2 regions of the Salinivibrio sp. SS2 genome follow, and region 2 is predicted to be linked to the other one. Evidence: riboswitches for the same ligand, from Rfam matches in the RefSeq annotation. Region 2 holds a riboswitch; the other holds the start of a gene.

Region 1 (7,974 bases), on a different contig from region 2:
ATTGAGGAAGCGGTATGCGAACACGGATCACGCTCATTTTTTGGTTACTCGTTGCTTTTCCAGCCTTGGCCGCCCCGAAAGCCGATTATTGGGCAATGTGGGATACGCACAACCCCGCCAGCCAAGCCACATTTACTCATCACAGCTGGCAAGTATTACTCGATAAGTATTTACAGCCTCAAGGACAGCACACCTTATTTAACTACGCAGCCGTCACCGAGGCCGATAAAGCGACTCTCGATCATTACATTGGCATGCTCACCGCGCGCGACCCGCGCACCCTGACCAAAGACGAACAATACGCGTATTGGGTTAATCTCTACAATTCAGTCACCGTAAAGCTCATTTTGGACGCGTATCCTGTCCGTTCAATCACCAAACTCGGTGGCCTGTTTAGCTTTGGACCTTGGGATGATGAGGTGGTCACGGTGGCAGGTGAACCCCTTACCTTGAATGATATTGAACACCGCATTCTGCGCCCGCTATGGCAAGATCCGCGTACCCACTATGCGGTCAATTGTGCCAGCCTTGGCTGTCCGAACCTGCAGCCACAAGCCTTTCAAGCCGACACCTTGGAGGCACAATTAGAACAAGCCGCCTACACCTTTATTAACAGTGATAAAGGCGTCAGTCAGCAAGGCGAACAGTGGCAGCTTTCTTCTATCTATGAGTGGTTTAAGGCCGATTTTGGCGGCAGTGAACAAGGGGTGATCGCCCATATCAATCAATACCGCGATATCAAGCTTCCCGAGGATGCACGCTTAGACTATGACTACGACTGGGCGCTTAACCGAACCGCTGACTAAAAGGCTTGGTTAACCCTAAGCCAATCAGTACAATGGCGTGGTACTCATTGGGGAGCCTCTTGGCTGAGATTGCGCGCCGCGCTAAACCCATCGAACCTGATCCAGCTAACACTGGCGTAGGGATTGAGACTTGATGATGTCATCAACCAGCCTCAACACCCACGCCCAACTTAGGAGCGTGCTGTGAAAGTCATTACGTCTGTTTTAACCGTACTTTCTTTGTCTCTGTTATCGCTTGGCGCCCGCGCCGCTGACCCGCTGACTATTTATACCTACGACTCATTTATCGCCGAGTGGGGCGCAGGGCCGAAAATCAAAACCGCCTTCGAGAAACGCTGTAACTGTGAGGTCGAGTTTGTGTCCCTTGAAGACGGCGCAGCCTTGCTCAACCGCATGCGGATTGAAGGCAGTACCACCAGCGCCGATATCGTGCTGGGTATGGACACCAATTTAATGAAAGAAGCGGAGCGGAGCGGCATTGTCGCCGAGCACGCAGTGAATACGGAGCGCCTACAGGTACCCGGCGGTTGGGATAATCCCTACTTTATCCCCTACGATTACGGCTACTTTGCCTTCGTGTATGACACCACGCGCCTGCTCGATCCGCCCAAGAGCTTGAAAGCCTTGATTGAAGATCGTGATGACATCAGTGTGATTTACCAAGATCCCCGTGTCTCCACCGTTGGCCAAGGCTTAATGCTGTGGATCCAGAAAGTATACGGCGATCAAAGTCAGCAAGCATGGCGTGATCTCGCGGAGAACACCATTACCGTGACCAAAGGCTGGACCGAGGCGTACAATATGTTCCTGAACAAGGAAGCAGACATGGTGCTCTCTTACACCACATCACCGGCTTACCATCTGGTTGCAGATGATGATGACCGCTTTGCCGCCGCGACGTTTGAAGAAGGCCATTATATGCAGATTGAAGTGGCCGCGAAATCAGCCTACACCGACCAGCCAGAACTGGCGGATGCGTTTTTACAGTTTATGATTAGCGATGAAGCGCAGTCGATCATTCCCCTTACGCAATGGATGTATCCTGTTACTGATATCACGTTACCAGATGCCTTCTATACCTTGAATAAACCCGAGAAGAGCCTGCTTTATCAACCCGATGAAGTGATGGGCAACCGTCAACAATGGGTGCGTGACTGGCAAACAGCGTTGGTTGAATAGTCGTCATGCTCAATCCTTCACGCACCTGGCCGGGCAGTCTCGCGGCCAGTCTCGTCGTGCTTTTAATTGGCAGCGCCCTATGGGCGCTGTTCTCTCACAGCCAAGATCTTAACCTTGAGGCACTATGGCAAGATGCCTACCTTCGTCACGTCACCGTATTTAGCTTCAAGCAAGCCACTTTATCAGTGATCCTCAGCGTGGGATTAGCGATTCCTGTTGCCCACGCCCTGTCGCGTCGCGAGTTTGCCGGTAAACGTTGGTTGTTGAAACTGTTTGCCATGACCTTAGTGCTGCCTGTGCTGATCGGGGTATTTGGCTTGGTGGCCATTTTTGGTCGCAGCGGCTTGATCGCCGACACCCTACAACATTTTGATCTTTCCATGCCGTTTTCCATTTATGGATTGAGCGGCATTTTGCTGGCACACGTGTTTTTCAACTTACCATTTTCCGCCCAGATCATGGTGCAAGCGCTCGAGGGGATCCCCGCCGATCAACGCCGCTTAGCGACGCAATTAGGTTTAGGTGGCTGGCAGCGTTTTCGTCACCTTGAATGGCCTTATCTTCGCCAAAGTTTGCCCCACATCGTCGGACTGGTGTTTATGCTCTGCTTTACCAGTTTTGCTACCGTCATGGCGCTTGGCGGCGGCCCCAAAGCCACCACCATAGAGCTGGCCATTTACCAAGCCATTCGCTTTGACTTTGACTTGCAAACCGGCGCGGCATTGGCGCTATGGCAGATGATGCTGTGCGGCACGATTGCGTTTGTGGTGCAAACATTCACACGCGCGGTGCCGAATACACCCAGTGAAGTATTACCGTTGCCGCATGCCCTCGATAGCCGAGCGGCGAAATGCTGGGATCTGCTCTGGATAACCTTGGTCTTGCTTCTCGTATTGCCGCCACTGGGTGTGGTGCTGTATCGCGGGCTCAACCCAAGTGCGCTCACTGTCCTTGCCGATACAGCGTTATGGCAAGCCACCATGCACTCATTATGGGTGGCCACCGGCGCGACCGCTATCGCATTTGTGTTGGCAATTGCGGTGATCTTAGCCAGCCGTCACTGGCGGTTTCATGGTCAAAAAAGGCGAGCCGATGGTATTGAGACGCTAGGAGCCATGATTCTGGTAGTGCCCAGTATCGTATTAAGTACAGGACTGTTTTTGCTGTTTCGCCAATTTAGCGATGTCTTTAGCCTCGCCTTGTGGTTGGTGATGGGAGTCAATGCCCTGATGGCGTTACCTTACTTGATTAAGGTGCTCAGTGCCCCCGCCTATCAAGTGGCGCAATCTTATCATGCACTCTGTGCCACCTTAGGCGTGCGTGGGATCACTCGCTTGCGCTTAATTGAATGGCAGTGCTTACGCCGCCCAATAGCACGTGGCCTCGCGGTCAGCTTTGTCCTCTCGATGGGCGATCTCAGCGCCATCTCTTTATTTGGTAGCCAACACTTTCAAACACTGCCTTTGTATCTATTTCGTCTGATGGGCAGTTATCAAATGGATGCGGGCGCCGCGGCGGCCATGCTGTTATTAGCGACCAGTTTAGGCAGCTACGCTCTGATCATCCGCCTCGTCCAATGGAGACACGCATGCTAACCCTTTCCAATATCACGTATCGCTACCAGCAAGCGTGGATGCACTTCGACGCCCACATTGCGCCGGGGGAGATTGTTGCTGTACTCGGCCCAAGCGGCGCCGGGAAAAGTACCTTACTCTCTCTGATTGCAGGATTGATTGCTCCTAATAATGGCGAGATTTTGATTGCAGGTAAGCCAGTCACTACCGCGCCGGCTCACCAGCGCCCACTCTCCATCCTGTTTCAGGAGCATAATGTCTTCACCCACTTATCGGTGTTTGACAACATGGCGATTGGACTTTCGCCCTCACTCAAGCTCAGTCACGCACAAAAAGAGAGCGTGAGAAGCGCCACGGACGCAGTGGGGCTGACACCTTATTTAGATCGTTTACCCGGCGCATTATCCGGCGGGCAGCGCCAGCGGATTGCACTCGGACGAAGTATTGCGCGTCAACAGCCTCTGTTATTACTTGATGAGCCTTTTTCAGCCCTTGACCCTGCGTTGAAAAAAGACATGTTAGCCTTAGTGAAACGGACCGCCCACGCGCAAGGTACAACCGTTTTGATGGTGACCCATCACCCCGACGATGCGAAAGCCATTGCCTCTCGTTTTCTCTACGTCGATGAGGGACAGATTGCCTTATCTCGCCCCGTGGCGGATCTGAATGCACCCCCACCGGCCATGCATCGTTATATGGGCATGATGGAATCCCCCTAATAGATGGCGCCTCCTCGATTGGCTTCTATACTGACAACAGGAATAGACCCTTTTAAGGAGGCGCTTTGTGCTCGCCAGTAGCATTCAGATACTCGACTCTATCGTCGATTTCACGGCCAAAACTGAAGTTGATGCGATTACCAAGAGCCTACTGACGTCGATCCTTGAGCTGACGCCTGTCAGTGAAGTAGTGTTACTCGATTACTGCTCTGGACTGAATCCCCCTTTTACGGTGCTGGGTACCAATGACAACAGCGCCTTTCAGCAAGAAAATATCGAACAAGTAGATGCACTGCTGGAAGACTGCCTCGAGAGCCAAGAGGTCACCATGCATCAGGCTTACGATCACACCTTGGTTGCTGTCCCTATCTATTACGAAAAAGACGAGGACATTCGCGGTGTCTTATGTGGCCGCGCAGAGCAATTAAACGAGGAACAGCTCGCTATGGTGTCTGGCCTCATTCACATCTATGAGAACTATCAACAAATCATTATGGCCAGCGAGCGAGACAGCTTCACCGGTCTATTCAATCGCAAGGTACTGACCAAAAAATTAGACCTGATTAGTGATCGCTTAGCGCAAGCGCCCGCGGCGATGGACAGCGACTTGGATCAGGCGAGTTATCCTTGGATTTGTATTTTTGATGTCGACCATTTCAAGCAAATTAATGATAACTTTGGCCATGTATTTGGCGATGAAGTCATTTTGTTGCTCGCGTCTTTAATGCGACAAACCTTTTCTGTCGAAGACACCCTGTTTCGCTACGGCGGGGATGAATTTGTGGTGTTACTTCATCCTTGCACACGCGCCATGGCCGAACAAAAAGCCAATACCTTTATTGCCAATGTCAACGCGCGCGACTTTGGCGCGGCGGAAACCGTGACCATTTCCATGGGCGCAACGCGTATCGATAAAGCGCATCAGAGCACCAGTACCTTATTGGGTAATGCGGATCAGGCGCTTTATCACGCCAAGCAAAACGGTCGCAATCAAGTGGCTTTCTACGAAGAATTGCTGGAAAGCGGCATCATCAAAACCTTTGTTGCCGCCGACGATGTCGAGCTGTTTTAACTTTAGAAAAACACGGCGGCTAAGCCGCCGGCTCGGTTAAAGGTTTTCTTCGGCAAACTCGGCAAGACGACTGCGTACTACCCCGTTGAGGTATACGCACGCACTGCCCTCGAAATTTTTAAATCGCTCGACAATGTAAGTCAGCCCTGAGGTGACCGGCGTGAGGTAGGGGGAGTCGATTTGCGCTAAGTTGCCTGAGCAAACCAGCTTAGTCCCTTCACCACAGCGAGTGATAATGGTCTTCAGTTGCGAGGCAGTCAGGTTCTGACACTCATCCAAGATCACAAACGCGTTTTGAATCGAGCGACCACGCATAAAGTTAATCGACTTAAACTGTAAGTTGGCTTTCTCCATGATGTAACGCATCGAGCCATCCGTGCATTCATCATTCATGTGCAGCGCTTCTAACGTATCGGTCACCGCACCCAGCCAAGGCAACATTTTCTCCTCTTCCGTGCCTGGCAAAAAGCCGATCGACTCGCCAATATCTGGAGTGTTTCGGGTAACGATGATCTTGTCATACATTCCCTTTTCCACCACCTGTTCTAGCGCGGCGGCCATCGCCAGAATGGTTTTTCCGCACCCTGCCGGCCCGGTCAAAATGGTTAGATCAATGGTCGGGTCCAGTAACGCGTCCATCGCCATGCCTTGGTAGATATTTTTCGGCTTTACATCCCAAGCGGTGCGGTGCATCAGTCGCTCGCGACTAAGGTCTTTAATGATCGCTTTTTCACCATTGATGGCTTGAATGCGTGCCGCGAAATCGTCGCTTTCATCCAACAAGTACTGGTTAACGAACGGCGTTTCCAATAATTCAGACGGTAAGGTGTGGAGGGTATCTGAGCCATACGCTTGGCTATCACATTCCCCGACTTTGTCCCAAAAACTGCCCTCAAAGGTATGAAACCCTTTGGTCAGCAATCGCACATCGTCAATCAATTGATCCGTGCGATAGTCTTCCACATACATCACTCCCGCGCCTTTAGCGCGCAGTCGCATATTAATATCTTTGGTCACCAATACGACTTTGCGTGGTGAGCGTTTGGTTTGTAGATATAGCACCGCATTTAAAATTCGGTTATCGCCAGCCTTGTCAGCAAAGGCGTGTACCGTTTCTTTAATTTCAAAGTCGGCCAGTATCGATACGGTGCCCGTCGCATCCCCTTTACCGACGGCAATACCCTCGCCGATTTCATCGGGAGTTGCTTCTTTAAAGATATCTTCCAACGCTCGAATCGCGACACGCGCATCTCGTGAGACATCACGCTTGCTGTCTTTGATGCGGTCAAGCTCTTCGAGGACGGTCATGGGGATCACAACATCGTGTTCTTGGAAGGAGTAAATAGCGAAGGGTTCGTGGAGGAGAATATTGGTATCCAATACAAACAGCTTCCGGTCGGCGTCGCCCATAGGCACCTCCTGTGTCGGCAGTTCACTGTCGGTGACAGCGCTTAAGTTAAGCGTAGACCTGGCATTGGGAATTCCCAATCTATTTCGCTGCGCCACGTCACGCTTTTATCTTTGCCGCGTGATAATGACGTTTGTGTGTCAGCGTGACCTTTGCGGGGATTCATTGAGTTTCATCGTGACGCTCCTCACAAGTTCGAGTACTATTGGCGGCCAATTTTTTCAGTGCCACACTGAATAGCACAGTATTTAAACGGCGCCGCTGTCGCGGGGCTGCGTCTTCGACAATCGAGTTAATTCAGAGGTTTTCCCCTATGTCATTTGCGCTTGGACAACGTTGGATCAGTGATACGGAGCATGATCTAGGACTGGGCACCGTGGTGTCTGTTGACGGCCGTACCGTGACCCTAATGTTTCCTGCTAGTGATGAAACACGGCTGTATGCCAGCCACGATGCACCCGTTACCCGGGTGATGTTCAACCCGGGCGATGAGGTGGAAAGCCATGAAGGCTGGACCATGACAGTCTCGCGTGTTGAGGAAAACGACGGGGTATTAACCTATATCGGTACACGCAATGATACTGGCGAAGACGAGGTGTCTCTGCGCGAAATCTTGCTCAGTCACCAGATTCGTTTTAACAAACCGCAAGACAAGCTGTTTGCTGGCCAACTTGATCGCATGGATCGTTTTGCCCTGCGCTATCGTGCGCTGACCAATCAACACCAGCAACTGCGCAGCCCATTACGCGGTCTAACCGGCATGCGTGCCGGCCTGATCCCCCATCAGCTTTACATTGCTCATGAAGTCGGTCGCCGTCATGCGCCACGCGTATTGCTTGCCGATGAAGTCGGCTTGGGTAAAACCATTGAAGCGGGCATGATCATCCACCAGCAGGTGCTGGCAGGTCGCGCAGAGCGAGTCTTGATCGTGGTGCCCGAAACCTTGCAGCACCAATGGTTGGTCGAGATGATGCGCCGCTTTAATCTGCACTTCTCAATTTTTGATGAAGAGCGCTGTGTTGAGGCCCTAGCGGATGCCTACAACCCCTTTGATACCCAACAGTTGGTCCTGTGTTCGCTGGAGTTTTTGCGTAAAAATCGCCGTCGTGTCGAACAAGTCTGTGAGACCCACTGGGATCTGCTAGTGGTCGATGAGGCGCATCACCTGTCATGGGCACCGGATGCCCCCAGCCGCGAATACCAAATCATTGAGAGC
Region 2 (7,974 bases):
CAAATCGTTAAGAAAAGCCGTACCGGCAAACAGTGCGTAGTGACAGGCACGGATGCCCACTATCAAGCACTCGTGGCGAGTGCAGCCGCTGCCATTTTGGTGATTGATGAATCAGGTGTGATTATCGATGCCAATCCCTACACCCACACATTGCTGGGCTATGACCATCGGCAACTGGTGGGCAACAATGTGGAATGCTTGATGCCGCCAGAGCATGAAGGGAAGCATCAGCATTATCTGATGCAATACCTTACCGGTGGCGAAGCAAAAGTGATTGGAACTGGGCGGCGAGTTAAGGCCCGTCATGTCGATGGGCATCTTGTCCCTGTACACCTCGCGGTCAGTGAAGTACAGATAGACAGTCGGCGTGAGTTTATCGGCATCATGTCCGATCTTAGCGCGCTCACGCAGGCGCAAGCGAGCGTAAAACACGAGCGCAACCAGCTAAAAACCATCATCAATGCGATTGCCAATCCAGTGTTTGTCCGCGAGTTAGGCGGGCGATATACCATGGCCAATCATGCGTGCGTGCAGGCCGTTGGGGTCGATAATGTGGAGGCGTTAGCTGATGCCTTTGCCCAGTTATTGCCCAAAGGAGGACGAGAGACACTCAACGCGCTGGATCATCAACTGACCATGAATGGCGAGCCGGTGCATACCGATGTCACTCTGAACGATGGCCGCACCTTTAAACTGGCGAAAACCCTCATCCATCACCTCGAAGGTGAGCCATATGCCATTGTTACCGTCGCGTACGATGCCACCCCACTTCTTAATGCCATGAAAGACGCGGAGCGAGCAAACCAAGCGAAAAGTGACTTTCTTTCTGCAATGAGTCATGAATTACGCACACCGCTTAACTGTGTGCTTGGCTATGCACAATTATTAATGAATGCGACCTCGCCGGCGTTAGAGGCCACTCAGCAACAATACGTGGCACAAATACACCAAAGTGGCCGTCATTTACTCGCCCTGATTAATGATGTGCTGGATCTTGCCAAAATCGAGGCGGGAAAAATTTCCCTCAACCCGAGCTGGGCACCTTTGCGTCCGATGATTTGCGAGGCTATCGATTCGCTGTTGCCTCTTGCCCATCGCCAGACGGTGAGTTTGCGCCATACTCTACCGGACACACTCAACGGCGATCTTTACGTCGATGCGACCCGTTTTAAGCAAGTGCTGATCAACCTCATTAGCAATGCAATTAAATATAACCATGCGGGTGGACGTGTCACGGTATCGACCTGTCAGCAAGCCGAAACGATAACGATCGCGGTGACGGACACAGGCATTGGCATTGAACAAGATAAGCTGAGCGCGTTATTTGAGCCTTTTAATCGCTTAGCGGCCGAGCAAACCCATATTGAAGGGGCAGGCGTGGGGCTTGCGGTCACACAGCAATTGATCGCGCAAATGCAAGGTGAGATCACCGTGAGCAGCGAAGTCGGAAAAGGGAGTTGTTTTGCCGTCACCTTTCCCTATCGTGGCCAGTCGTTGACCGAGATAGCGTCTTCATCCACACCATTCACCCTTACCCAGCCGCATCGAGTGCTTTTTATTGAACCAGACGTTGCACAGCAACGCTTAATGGCCGATTGGTTCGAAGATTGGCCGTTACTGACCTTGACCTGTGTCCATGATTTATCGTTAGCAGCCGCGATGGCGCATACCACACCGCCCTCGCTATTCATGGTCAGTCATGCGGTGCTTGATGACACGGCAGATCAGGTTCAGTCGCGACTCGGTGAACGGCCCATGATCGTGGTTAATGTGCCGGACACCGAATCTATGCAATCGCACAGCGATAGCATTGTGACGTTGGCGTCACCGGTATCGGGTGCGGCGTTGGGCCGAGCGATGCAAACACTTTTGGAGGACAGGGCATGACACGAGAAAAATCCCAAGCGCAGATCCTGATCATTGATGATCGACCGGAAAATGTCGACTTGTTGACTGCCATGTTGCTGCAATCTGGCTATCAACACATCACAGGCCTTAACGATCCACGCCTTGTGACCGATTACCTCTCACCGATCCCCGATTTAGTGTTGCTTGATATGCGTATGCCTCAACGCTCGGGGCTAGATGTTCTCGATTTGCTGAACAATACGCTCGGCGAGCACTGTCCCCCCGTGATGGTGCTTACTGCCGATAGTGACAACAATCTGCGCAATCAAGCTTTATGCCGCGGGGCCATTGATTATCTCACCAAGCCGTTTGATCACCATGAAGTGCTCCAGCGCATCCATAATATTCTCCATTTTCAATTCAAAACCCTGAAAGAGCGAGATCAAGCGGCGCGTTTGCAGATGTTAGTGAATAAGCAAACCGCGGCATTACGTACCCTGTCTTTAACCGATCCCCTAACCAATCTACCCAATCGACGTGCGCTGGTGGATGCGGCTGAACGTCAACTCGCAAAGGGGATGGTGACCGTGTTAATGATCGCGTTGGATGGGATGGAGGCGGTCACACAGCATCAAGGCCACTTAATGACAGAAGCGCTGTATAAGCACCTAGCGGGGCTCTTAGCCAGTAGCTCAGTCGCAAGAGGGCGGCGTATTGGTGTGTGGGACAACACACGTTTGGTGATGTTAGTGGAAGGAGATATCACCGCCATTGACGCACTTGCTAAGCGGATTTGTCGATTATTGAGTGGTCATCACACCCTTGATGGCCGTTTGATGTCGATGCACTGCCATGTGGGAATAGCCCAAGCGGAAGGTGATCATCATGATGTGGAGCAACTCTTTCGCCAAGCGATTCTAGCTATCCCGACCGATGACACTGAAGTGGGTCATTATCGCCAAGAGTTGGATGCGCAATCGCAACGTGAGCATATGATCCGCAATGGACTTAGCCCGGCCCTTGAACAAGGAGGGTTGTCTTTGGTCTTTCAGCCCAAATGGGATCTCAATACCGGTACCATGGTAGGCGCTGAGGCGTTATTGCGTTGGCGTCATCCGCAACTGGGAGCGATCAGCCCGGCCGAGTTTATTCCCATTGCCGAGCGAAGTGCTGATATGATCCAACTCGGCGATGCCGTTTTTTCTATGGCGTTGCGCGCGCTGGTCCGTTGGCGAGAGCAATACACCTTGCCTGAGGCGTTTCACTTAGCCATCAATGTCTCTTCCCAGCAACTTCGCCACGGTTTTGCCGACAGCATTCTTGCCCGCTGCCAAGCGCTGGAAGTACCCACCCAAATCATTCAGCTTGAGGTTACTGAATCGGCGTTAATTCGACATATGTCGGTGGCGCTTAAAGAGTTACAACAGCTCCGTGATGCGGGGATGCACATTGCGCTTGATGATTTTGGCACAGGCTACAGTTCATTGAGCTATTTGAAACAGCTTCCTGTGGATTGGGTGAAGCTTGATCGTAGCTTTATTCAAGATCTTACATCCAACGCCGGTGACAAACATCTTGTTGGTAGCGTGATCGACCTAGCGCATGGGTTTGGCCACGGTGTGGTGGCCGAAGGCGTGGAAGAAGTTGGCCAGCAACAGATTTTGCAGCGTATTGGCTGCGATCAAGCGCAAGGCTTCTTATATGCCAAACCGCTGGGAACAGAACAGTTTGAACAGCTTCTGCAAACCGGATGTGAGTGCCCAGCGACGGCTATCAGTGCGCCCGTGTCTGGATAGCCGTGGTCATCATCGGATTAGAGATGAGTCATGCGTTAGAGGTGGCTGATAATGGTATCGAGGCGCTGATTAAACTCGGTGTCGGTCACCAAGCCTGACGTGGGGTCAAAATGCTGGTGAAAACTCGGTAGCGATAAGGTCCCTTTAACCTCATCAGCAAAATAGGGAGCAGAGTGCTGGGTTGAGGTCAATACTGGATGAAAATCAACGTGAAAAGCGTGACGGTACGGTATGCGTAAGGCTTGCGCTTTATCCGTAGGATGCATATCCTGAACTCAGTTAGTCGGGGAGCAAGTAATTGCTGAGACTGCGAAAGCAGGACCCGTAGAACCTGATCCAGTTAGCACTGGCGGAGGGAACTGACACGATCAGCGCATAAAGTGATGCATACTGCCGTACTTTGTCTCCTTCCGCCCCTGATGATTAAGGGGCCATTATGAACCTATCTCCACCTGTTATTCTCACCATTGCCGGCTCAGACAGCGGTGGTGGCGCGGGCATTCAAGCTGACATTAAAGCGATTTCAGCGACCGGCGGCTATGCGTGCTCGGTGATCACTGCGCTAACCGCGCAAAATACCTGCGGTGTTGACGCCGTCTCGGCGGTTGAGCCCGATTTTGTGCGCGCCCAATTAGATGCGGTGTTGTACGACATGCCGGTGCGTGCGGTGAAAATCGGTATGCTGGCCAATCAAGCGATTATTCGTGAAGTCGCTGCTGTGCTGGCACGGTCGCCACACTTACCGGTGATTTTAGATCCCGTGATGGTCGCGACCAGCGGCGACCCTTTGCTCGACGAGCAGGCCATGACGGCGTTGATTGAAGAGCTTATTCCGCGAGCAACGGTGCTCACTCCCAACTTGCCGGAGGCCGCTCGCTTAACCGGTCGGCCTGTGCCTACCTCTATAGAGCAAATGCATGAGCTGGTGCCGGCACTTCGCCATCTAGGCTGTCCTTACGTGATGCTCAAAGGAGGCCATTTACACCAGATGCCCGAGAGTGTCGATATGTGGATTAGCCGAGATACCTGTCAAACCTTGCGCGCACGCCGCATTGAAACTACCAACACCCATGGCACCGGATGTTCACTGTCTGCTGCGATCGCCTCGTTTTATGCCCAAGGGATGACGCCTATCGAGGCCGGGCGAGCGGCTAAGCAGTATTTGACGGAGGCCTTAGCGCATAGTCAGCAGCTAACGGTCGGAAGAGGCGCTGGGCCGGTGCATCATTTTTACGCTTACCCTGATAATTTGTGTCTGTCGCCAGCAGAGCATGCTGTCGCGGAATTGCCCTGAGACGAGATGGAAACGATCCGCTGCAACCCAAGTGGGGCAGCGGCATCGAAAAGAAAACAGCAAAGATGCGTTGGACGCGTCCGTTAGGCGGCAGACCAATGTGGTAAACGCTCGGCGGCGATATAAAAGATGCGATCGCCCGGTGCCACTTCAGTGTGTAGGCGAGGGTTCAGGGTGATCCCATCGCCTTTGTCGAGACCAATTAAGGTTGCATCATGCTCATGCTTTAATTGATTAAACAAGGTGCCGACATCGGTTGCACTCGCATCGGTGGGGTAGCGGGCACAGTATTGGGTCATCCCTTGAGCCGTGCTCAATAGCTCGTGATGTAATTGACTTGATCCGGGATCAACGGCCGCTTTTGCCAGCATTTCTACCGACACAGACGGCACACATTCAGCGTGCGGATAGTGCTGCTTCAATATTTGGCTGAGTGCATCATCTTGAAAATACGCGAGTAAATGAGCGGAAGGGTTTTTGTGAGCGCAGAACAGCGCCGCAGAAAGCGTAATATCGTCTTCTGGGTTATCGATAATGATACTCGCGGCGCTGTCGATGCCGGCGCGCGCAATGCCCTCGGCATCAGTAAAGCTGGTCACGCGCACAAACTCCACCTCGCCAGGCAGCGGATTTTCCATTTCAGGACGGACACAAAGCACGATCGGGCGCTCGCCATGAATACCGCTTTGCAACAACCGGATTAACTGAATGGTACGCTGGTCGTTCCACCCCAAAACTAAAATATGATTTTTCACAGTAAGACTCCGTTTTCCTTGTAATCCACGTCGCCAATAATCCACTAAGGCACTGGTCACATGCCCAATCACCACCGCAAACAGACCGAGCCCACCGGGAATGATCCAAAAGGCGGTAATCCACTGTCCTGCCTCGGTGGCGGGCGAGTAATCGCCATACCCCACGGTAGAGGCGGTGACCACTAAATAATAGATGTAGCGACTGAGTGACTGAGTCATCTCAGTTTCACCCGCCGATTGTAAAAGCAGCCAGCCAATGACGCCGTAGGCAAGTACGACCAATCCGAGAATACGCCCGTTTAAATGGGCGAAGTGGCTGATAATCCAACGTTTAAAAAGCAACCAAAAGGTCATAGTGTCTCGCTCATTCGCTATGGAAACGCCAGTATGAAGGGATTTCTTATGGGTTTACAGTGTAAATCAACGCATTGGCGTTGAGAGGATCACAGTTTAATCGATTACAAGCGCATACATATGCATAAGGCGTACAATGCAGATATTACCGACTAGGAGGATTTCGCGTGTTTACATCTCGTCGTCAACTCGAACAAGAGCAACAAAAACGTACTGAATTGCAACTAAAACTGGAGCAAGTCAATGCCCAAATAGACGCGCTATACAGCGAAAAAGCGACGTTAGAATCGGAGCTGGCCGTGGTACAGAAAAAACGCCAAACCGGTAAAGCGATCGACGCTAACCTGTGCCATTTTGGTGATTCAATTACTGCGACCCAATCTTCGCTGGCGACCCTAGCAGAAACCATTAATGGTGAAAAAGAGCGTGTGACGGAGGTGAGCCATCAGGCGGCGTCATGTGCCGAACAAGTCAATGATCTCGCTCGCCATGTGCAGTCATTATCCGCGCAATGTCAGCAATCGTCGGAAGCAATTCGTGCTCTCGATCAGCACGCACAGGAAGTGAGTGGCATTGTGAACTTGATTCGCGATGTGGCTGACCAAACCAATCTGTTGGCCCTGAATGCGGCGATTGAAGCAGCCCGAGCCGGCGAGCAAGGGCGGGGTTTCGCCGTGGTGGCTGATGAAGTCCGCAACCTCGCCGAACGCACCTCCACCGCTACGCAAGATATTACTCAGCTGGTGGAGAAGATTCGCGCCGGGAGTGGACATGCGTGTACGCTAACCGATCAGCTTGCCAGTGAAGCGATCAAATATAGCGAGCAAGGCCAACAGGTGGCAGATGCGATGGCGACGCAAAGTGAGCAGGCGCAGAACAGTCGAACCACCATTAAAGCATCGGCATTGCGTGCCTTTTGTGAGCTGGCAAAACTCGACCATATCAGTTTTAAGTTTGCGATTTATCGTGTGGTGCTCGGTGAAGATAGCATGAACGCCGATGATGTGACCGACCATACCCAGTGCCGCTTAGGGCAGTGGTACGACCGCGGCGAAGGACGACAGTACTTCGCCCAGTTACAAAATTTTAAAGCTATCGCCGCCCCTCATGAGCAAGTACACACTCACGCGAAAGCGGCGGTAGCAGCGTTTCATGCACAGCAACCCGAGCAGATGATCGCGGCGCTAACAGGGATGGAGAGTGCCAGTATGACGGTGATTGATAAACTTGAACATCTGGCGATTGAAGGCAGCGAAGAAGTCGCGTAACGCGATGAGTGTGAAATAGCGACACAGATGGTAATCTCATCCTAAATCAAGGATAAAAAGCCGAAGGAGGCTGAAGTTACCATGACGTCGATTGCATTACTCGATGGTGGCCTAGGGCAAGAAATTTATCAGCGAGCGCCACAAGTGAGCTCACGGCTTTGGTCGGTGGCGGTAATGTTAGAGCATCTGGATATTGTTAAAGACGTACACAAAGACTTTATCCGGGCAGGCGCCAAAACGCATACTCTCAATACCTATCCGGCCACCCCGACACGCTTGGCGAAGGCGGGGTTGCTCGATAGCATTGACACCATCTATCGGCAGGCGTTTTTTGCATTGCAACAAGCCGTCGACGAAACCGGCGAGGATGTTGATATTGCCGGTTGCTTACCCCCTCTAGTCGGCAGCTATCTCGGTCAGCCCCAGCGTAGCTTTGAAGACATGAAAGCGGAGTTTGCTCATATTGCGCGCCTACAGCCTGACGTGGACGTCTTTCTTATCGAAACCATGAGCAACACACTCGAAGCGCGCGCAGCCTGTGCCGCCGCTCGCGAGCAAGGTAAGCCTTATGGCGTTGCATTTCGTCTCGAGGCTGATGGTAACTTGCGCTCTGGCGAGTCACTCAACGAGGCAATGCGCGCCGTGGCCGACTACGCCCC

Evidence for each region. Region 2 has a riboswitch for thiamine pyrophosphate ahead of thiD (bifunctional hydroxymethylpyrimidine kinase/phosphomethylpyrimidine kinase). Riboswitches for the same ligand answer to the same signal wherever they lie in the genome.
Region 1: it holds a riboswitch for thiamine pyrophosphate, as region 2 does, so the genes downstream of both, thiB (thiamine ABC transporter substrate binding subunit) here and thiD (bifunctional hydroxymethylpyrimidine kinase/phosphomethylpyrimidine kinase) in region 2, are expected to answer to the same signal.

What each region holds. Positions count from the first base shown of each region.
Region 1 covers NZ_MEBP01000098.1:228-8,201, forward strand. Annotated here, with positions in the region: gene BGK46_RS11985 (DUF547 domain-containing protein) at 15-806, shown strand; TPP riboswitch at 845-946, shown strand; gene thiB (thiamine ABC transporter substrate binding subunit) at 999-1,985, shown strand; gene thiP (thiamine/thiamine pyrophosphate ABC transporter permease) at 1,991-3,580, shown strand; gene thiQ (thiamine ABC transporter ATP-binding protein) at 3,574-4,278, shown strand; gene BGK46_RS12005 (GGDEF domain-containing protein) at 4,346-5,350, shown strand; gene BGK46_RS12010 (PhoH family protein) at 5,387-6,760, opposite strand; gene rapA (RNA polymerase-associated protein RapA) at 7,072-7,974, shown strand, end outside.
Region 2 covers NZ_MEBP01000024.1:79,001-86,974, reverse strand. Annotated here, with positions in the region: gene BGK46_RS01765 (PAS domain-containing sensor histidine kinase) at 1-1,887, shown strand, start outside; gene BGK46_RS01760 (putative bifunctional diguanylate cyclase/phosphodiesterase) at 1,884-3,644, shown strand; gene BGK46_RS01755 (hypothetical protein) at 3,680-3,910, opposite strand; TPP riboswitch at 3,919-4,019, shown strand; gene thiD (bifunctional hydroxymethylpyrimidine kinase/phosphomethylpyrimidine kinase) at 4,081-4,938, shown strand; gene BGK46_RS01745 (potassium channel family protein) at 5,022-6,047, opposite strand; gene BGK46_RS17960 (methyl-accepting chemotaxis protein) at 6,215-7,315, shown strand; gene BGK46_RS01735 (homocysteine S-methyltransferase family protein) at 7,397-7,974, shown strand, end outside.